One region of the Lysinibacillus sp. FSL L8-0126 genome, then DNA from elsewhere that is predicted to be linked to it. Evidence: riboswitches for the same ligand, from Rfam matches in the RefSeq annotation. Region 1 holds a riboswitch; each other region holds the start of a gene.

The links. A riboswitch is a leader RNA that binds a small molecule or an ion and turns the genes downstream of it on or off. The one in region 1 is predicted to bind S-adenosylmethionine.
Region 2: linked by a shared signal. The riboswitch ahead of metA (homoserine O-succinyltransferase) and the one ahead of MHI34_RS05065 (O-acetylhomoserine aminocarboxypropyltransferase/cysteine synthase family protein) in region 1 are both predicted to bind S-adenosylmethionine.
Region 3: linked by a shared signal. The riboswitch ahead of MHI34_RS21640 (YezD family protein) and the one ahead of MHI34_RS05065 (O-acetylhomoserine aminocarboxypropyltransferase/cysteine synthase family protein) in region 1 are both predicted to bind S-adenosylmethionine.

What each region holds. Positions count from the first base shown of each region.
Region 1 is NZ_CP152028.1:1,078,033-1,080,302, reverse strand. Features, by position in the region: gene MHI34_RS05070 (glycerol-3-phosphate acyltransferase) at 1-539, opposite strand, end outside; SAM riboswitch class I at 695-808, shown strand; gene MHI34_RS05065 (O-acetylhomoserine aminocarboxypropyltransferase/cysteine synthase family protein) at 920-2,221, shown strand.
Region 2 is NZ_CP152028.1:3,749,458-3,751,727, reverse strand. Features, by position in the region: gene MHI34_RS18145 (endospore germination permease) at 1-149, shown strand, start outside; gene metA (homoserine O-succinyltransferase) at 190-1,125, opposite strand; SAM riboswitch class I at 1,235-1,345, opposite strand; gene MHI34_RS18135 (nucleotide excision repair endonuclease) at 1,495-1,920, shown strand; gene MHI34_RS18130 (hypothetical protein) at 1,973-2,270, opposite strand, start outside.
Region 3 is NZ_CP152028.1:4,446,910-4,449,179, forward strand. Features, by position in the region: gene MHI34_RS21635 (flavin reductase family protein) at 49-534, shown strand; gene MHI34_RS21640 (YezD family protein) at 617-772, opposite strand; SAM riboswitch class I at 842-938, opposite strand; gene MHI34_RS21645 (phosphopantothenoylcysteine decarboxylase) at 1,148-1,822, opposite strand; gene MHI34_RS21650 (LysR family transcriptional regulator) at 1,897-2,270, opposite strand, start outside.

The DNA.
Region 1 (2,270 bases):
AAAAGAAGGACAGCAATTATAGTTGGGCCAATTCCAGGAATCCATAAATATGTTGCCGTACAAAAAACGAGATAAAACTCTAGAACACCGACAATTAAATAGTTAGTTGCAAAGGATAAAATGACAAATAAAATAAGTGCAAATAAACCAATCTTCCAATCTACAGCAAGTAGAATTCCAATAATAGAGGCAGTTCCTTTCCCACCATTGAAGCCCATATAAAATGGGAAATTATGACCCAAAATAACCCCTGCAGCAATAATGTAGGTCAGGAGCCATATTTCTCCTTCGGTTAAATGCGGAGCATCTGCTAAATAAAAGTGTGCACCGATAATAGCTACAACGCCTTTGCCAATATCGATTAGGGCTACTAAAACGCCATATTTCCAGCCGAGGGAAAGTGTAGCATTAGAGGCACCTGCATTGCCATGGCCAGCTTTTTTTAAATCAACCCCCGATAAAAATTGTGCCACTTTAGAGCCGTGAATACAGCCAATTAAATATCCAACTAAGAGAAAAATGATCACGGCTTTTACCATAAAAATACTCCTTTCAAATTTTTTTCTAAATTAGTGTATGCGTTCATATTACGTATAAGAGCTGACAGAAGTTTCGGAAAAAATAAAATTTACATATTGACAGAAAAAAACTCTATGTTTATACTGTGTTACAACGATGGAAATTGAATCTCATACTCTTATCAAGAGCGGCGGAGGGATAGGCCCTATGATGCCCAGCAACCAGTAAGTGATGAACTTACTAAGGTGCTAATTCCTACAGATTCTTACTTGGATCTGGCAGATAAGGGGAGGAAAACTTGCAACCGCAACCCTCTTCTTAACAGGAGAGGGTTTTGTTTTCTACACATAAATCCTCCTCATCTCCGGTACCATCGTAAAAAAATAATTGGAGGTACACAATGACAAATTTTAAACCAGAAACATTGCTGTTACATGGTGGTCAAGAGCCAGACCCAGTGACGGGCTCTAGAACAGTTCCTGTCTATCGCTCAACTGCTTTCGTATTTAAGGACACTGCTCATGCGCAACGTCTTTTTGCCTTAGAGGAAGCGGGGAACATTTACACACGGATTACAAATCCGACAGTGGATGTTTTTGAAAAGCGTGTGGCCTTATTGGAAGGTGGAACAGCAGCAGTAGCACTTTCATCTGGTGCAGCAGCTATCGCATTTTCCATTTTAAATCTAGCTGGAGCAGGCGATGAAATAGTAGCAGGTAGTTCTTTATATGGTGGTACGTATAATTTATTGGCTAACACATTACCGAAGTATGGCATTAAAACAATTTTTGTAGATGAAACAAACCCAGAGAATTTTAAGGCTGCGATTACCGATAAAACGAAAGCTGTCTTCGCTGAAATTTATGGTAATCCAAGTTTAAAAGTTTTAGATATTGAAGCAGTAGCTAAGATTGCACATGCTAACAGTTTACCATTAATTATCGATAGTACATTTGCTTCTCCTTATGGTTCCACACCAATTGAATACGGTGCAGATATTGTTGTTCACTCCGCGACTAAATGGATAGGTGGTCATGGTACAACTTTAGGTGGGGTTGTTGTAGACGCTGGTAAGTTTGATTGGACTAGTGGACGATTCCCTGGATTTACGGAACCAGATGCTTCTTACCATGGATTACGTTACGGAATTGATACAGCTTCTGCTGCTTTTGCTACGAAGCTACGCGTACAGTTGTTACGTGACTTCGGTCCAACATTAAGTGCTGACGCAGCGTTTAATTTACTACAAGGTTTAGAAACGCTTCATTTGCGTATCCCTAAACACAATGAAAATGCGTTGGCGGTTGCTGAATATTTACGAAACCACCCATCTGTGGAGTATGTAAACTATAATGGCCTAGAAGATTTTGCGACACATGATTTGGCGAGAAAATACTTGAAAAATGGCTTCGGTTCTGTGCTTACATTTGGCATTAAAGGTGGACGTGAGGCTGGTCGAAAGCTAATTGATAGCGTGAAGCTGTTTTCACATGTAGCAAATGTAGGGGATGCCAAATCGCTCATTATTCACCCAGCATCTACTACACATCAGCAATTATCAACAGATGAATTAATTCAAGCTGGCGTAACCGAGTCGCTCATTCGCTTATCCATCGGTTTAGAGGCAGTAGAGGATATTATTGCTGATTTAGAACAAGCCATTACGCTTGCCACAACAACTGAACAAACTGTAGAAGCTTAAGTTTTAGAACGCAAGGGAGGATGTTGTAGAGTTTACGTATTTTCTCATT
Region 2 (2,270 bases), 2.0 Mb from region 1:
ATGAAATTTGGCCAATCTTTTCTTTTATAATCACCATTTTATTACCGATACTTTTATTGATTGTCGCAGTTATACGAAATCGCAAAACCAAAGCTCAAAGTACCGAAACGCCTAATACAGAAACAACGAATGACAATCAAAAAGTCTAATTTCTTTTATGGTGAGAAAAGAAATTAGACTTTTTATTAATTAAATATGATATTCAATTTCATCTACAAAATCCCATTCGTATGGTGTTTCTTGGTAAACATAGTAGTTCAACCAGTTAGAGAATAATAAATGCGTATGGGCACGCCATGTATTCATTGGCTCCTGTGATGGATCATCATTCGGGAAGTAATTCACAGGAACAGCGATATCTATGCCCTTTGCGACATCACGGCTATATTCATCGGCTAATGTTGTCGCATCATACTCCAGATGCCCTGTAATCATAATGTTTTTATTATCTTTTGATTGGACGATGAACACACCTGCATCCTCTGAATAGGATAATAATCGTAAGTCTGGATGATTGCGAACCTCGTCGATCGAAACAGAAGTATAGCGTGAATGTGGAGCGGTAAATAAATCACTGAAGCCACGTACTAAATCCACTGTTAAATCGGTGATTACATGGGAATAGACACCTGAGCATTTAGCTGAAAGTTCTACCTTTCCTATCCCATAATGATGATACAGTGCCGCCTGTGCCCCCCAACAGATATGTAAAACGGATGTCACATTCTTTTTGGACCAGTCCATAATTTCTGAAATTTCCCGCCAATAGTTAACTTCTTCAAAGGCCATTTTTTCTACAGGTGCTCCCGTAATAATCATCCCGTCATAGCGACGGTGACGAATTTGGTTGAACGTTGTGTAAAATAGCTGTAAATGTGATTTACTGACGTTTTTCGACTCATGTGTGGCCGTATTTAAAAAGGTGATATTTACCTGTAGCGGTGTATTCCCTAATAAACGTAGTAATTGAAGCTCCGTTTTTTCTTTTTCAGGCATTAAATTCAATATTAATATGTTTAACGGACGAATTTGCTGTGTTTTCGCACGGTCCTCTTCCATGACGAAGATTTTTTCCTCACGTAAATGTTCTCCAGCTGGTAAATTTTTCGGAATATTAATTGGCATCTTGCGTTCCCCTCTCTTTGATCACTCTCTTTTAGCAAACCTTGCTGACAAATTAAAAAATCCTCCTCATTCCATACGAGATAGAATGAGAAGGATTTTTTCACGTCCACTCTTATCTCTCAAAGGAAAAATCCTTCGCTGGAATTAGCACCTTTCTAACAATTGTTAGAGGTTGCTGAAGCGTCATCGGGCCAAATCCCTCAGCTTCTCTTGATAAGATTATTTAATTACATCGAATTGTAGCATGAATTAGTTAGAATATCAATAATTCATAGAATATTTTGTGATTCAAATGCATGTTCCTCGTTTATTTGATGTACACTAAGCTTGCTATAAGTAGTGTTTCTACATTTAAAATTTATGGTAAACATGCCGTATTTATGTTACCATATAACTTTAGTAACAGAGAGGAACGTGAATACTTTGATTAAAATTGAATTTCCAAAACCTGATGTAGTCATCCGTCAACGTGAACAAGAAGTAAAACCTGGTGATGTGCCTATCACACCATACTTTGGTTTTATTGACTTCCATAAAATCACACGTGATAAAGGCGGCATTTTTTTATTCTATAATGACAAGAATGAGCTATTATTTGTCGGCAAAGCACGTAAAATTCGTCAACGTATTAAAAAGCATTTCGAGGACAATGTATCTCCGATGAAAAATCATCGTGATGAAGTGTTCAAAATTGAGGTCTATGAAGTAGAAGATCCAATGGAACGTGAAATTTACGAAACATATGCGATTAACACTTTCCGCTCCAAATACAATGTAGAGAAAGTCTTTTATTAAGATATCTTGTAAAGAAACCGAAATCTCATTTAATGGGATTTCGGTTTTTGTCTTATATAGAGGTTACGCGATCTATTGGCGTACTCTCGCCGTTTATTCGCAAATCAATCGTGTATAGCTCAGGATCTTTGGTGATGATTTTATATACATAGGGTTGAGCCACTTTTCGTTGCTCGCTACCTTCTTTCAGTTGGATGACTTGACTATTTTCTTCAGCCGCAATACTTGCCAGCACATTCCCTTTCGAATAATAAACAAGATAATACGTAGAGTCATCTTCATACAATAATTGAATCTTATCATTAGCCTCAATTTTTTGTTGAATATTGTCTGGAACGACAGTTAGCTCA
Region 3 (2,270 bases), 1.3 Mb from region 1:
ACTAACTCCGTTAACTAATTTATGACTAACTATAAAGAGGTGATTTGAATGACAGATCAAGTAGCTGCTTTTAAATTGGCATTAGGTAACTATCCTACAGGTGTAACGGTTGTGACAGCATGTCATGAAACGAATCCAATTGGCTTAACAGTCAATTCTTTTGCATCTGTTTCCATTGACCCACTACTTATTTTATGGTCACTTGATAAAAAATCTCAGCTCCATTCTTACTTTATGGGTGCGGAAAAATTCGCTGTCAATATTTTAGCGAGTAATCAAGAGCATTTATGTACATTATTTGCAAGTAAAGTCCCGGATCGCTTTGCTCAAGCTAAATGGTCTACTTCTACTTTTGGGCTACCGATTTTACATGATACAGCAGCTATTTTACAATGTAAATCATTTCAGCAAATAGATGCAGGCGATCATACTATTTTTATTGGGCAAGTGCTAGACATTACAAATTCTCAAAAAGAACCCCTTCTCTATCATCGTCGTCATATCGGTCCAATTCCAAAAAGCTTTTATAGCTAATTTCCATAAAAAAGAGCCACTTGTAAGCAATGGAAACCATGCTTATTGGTGGCCTTTTCACATCGTTCAACTGAAATGAGCATTATTTCTTCTGTGGAAATCTCTGCTTTTCAAGCCTATTAATTTGCACAATCACACCATCTTGAATCGTAATATTCACTTCACCAAATTCAAGATTTTGAATTGCCTTAGCAATTGCCTCTAATTTTTTATCATCTACCTTTGCCGATTGAGCCATACGATACACCCCCTCTTTATTCTCCTAGTTGTACAAAAGAGGCCAACGCATCAAACCGATTGATAGCCCCTCCTATCTCTCAGACACCATCTGTTGGATTTGGCACCTATCTTCTCGGTTGCCGAGGCTTCATGGGGCCAAGTCCCTCCACCTCTCTTGATAAGAGTACTGCGTTTCTTGAAAATAATTCTATAATTCTGTTATCCGAATGTCAATATAAAATATTAGAAAACCTAGTTGAATACTTTGTAATAGCATCCTCTCTGTTATAATTCACTCATAATCCTATCGTATTGTATGCTATGTCAGTCTATCTAACCACAATGGCAAAGAAAAAACTGTGTAGAAGTATGACCTTCTCCACAGTTCATCACGTTATTCCCTATGCAAACATTCCATTAAAGTTTGTGCTGTCTGTTGCTTGCCCATCACCTTAATTGGTTGTCCCTCAGCAGGCACGATCCAATGAGGCTCATCTCCGCCATATAAAGACTGCGAGCTATTTGCAACCATAAATTGAGCATGCGCGGCTTCCATACGCAGTCTTGCACGAGCGAGTAAAAAATCCTCATCATTTGTAGCTTCTAGCTTAAAGCCCACTAGCGTTACATTCGGTTGCCAGCCCTTGATTTGCCCTAATACTTTTGGTGCCTTTTTAAAATGGATAATAGGTGGTTCGTCAGAAGGCATTTTCCCCGCTTCCTCCATTAAATTACCGGATTGATCATAAACCTTGTCAATAACCCAATCGGAGCCAGCAGCAGCCATAATAACAATATCGACTTGTTGTAGCTGAACCGCATGACGTACCTTTTCTCCTAAATCCTCAATACCTTCAAATTTTACCAATGTCATTTTGTCGTGGTTTGCTGGAAGCTGTGCAAAGTAGCCATGCATATATATTACATTCGCACCCTTAGCCAATGCGGCCTCTGCTAAATAACAGCCCATTGTCCCTTTTGATAAATTCGTGTGCCCTCGTACACGATCCCATTTTTCAAGTGTTCCCCCACTTGTAATGAGTACGGTTTTGCCTTGTAATGTCCCCATACACTCACCTATTTTCTACAATATATACAAATACTATTTTAACGTAATGTAAGGATGTGCTTCAATAGCCACAATCATAGCGTACTATTTTGCTCTTTTAACCAAGCACTTAATATTTCCGCAAATTTCTTGGTAACAGGGGAAGCATGGTGCTTCATCGCAATTCCAATGGTACGGTAGCCTCCTTGCTTTAGCGGGATTGCTTTTAACGTTGATGGTAAATGTTGAATGACCAATTGAGGCAAAATACTAATGCCCAAATGATGGGAAATCATTGAAAGAATCCCTACCTCCTCAGAAAGCTCAAAGCGAATATGGGGCTTTACATGATATTGCTCCAACAGTACCTTTACATCATTTGTCCCTTTATAGGAAGTCATGATAAAAGGCATATCTTCTAGGTCAACAATATCAATTTCTGTCTTATGAAATAAAGGGCTTTTATCTG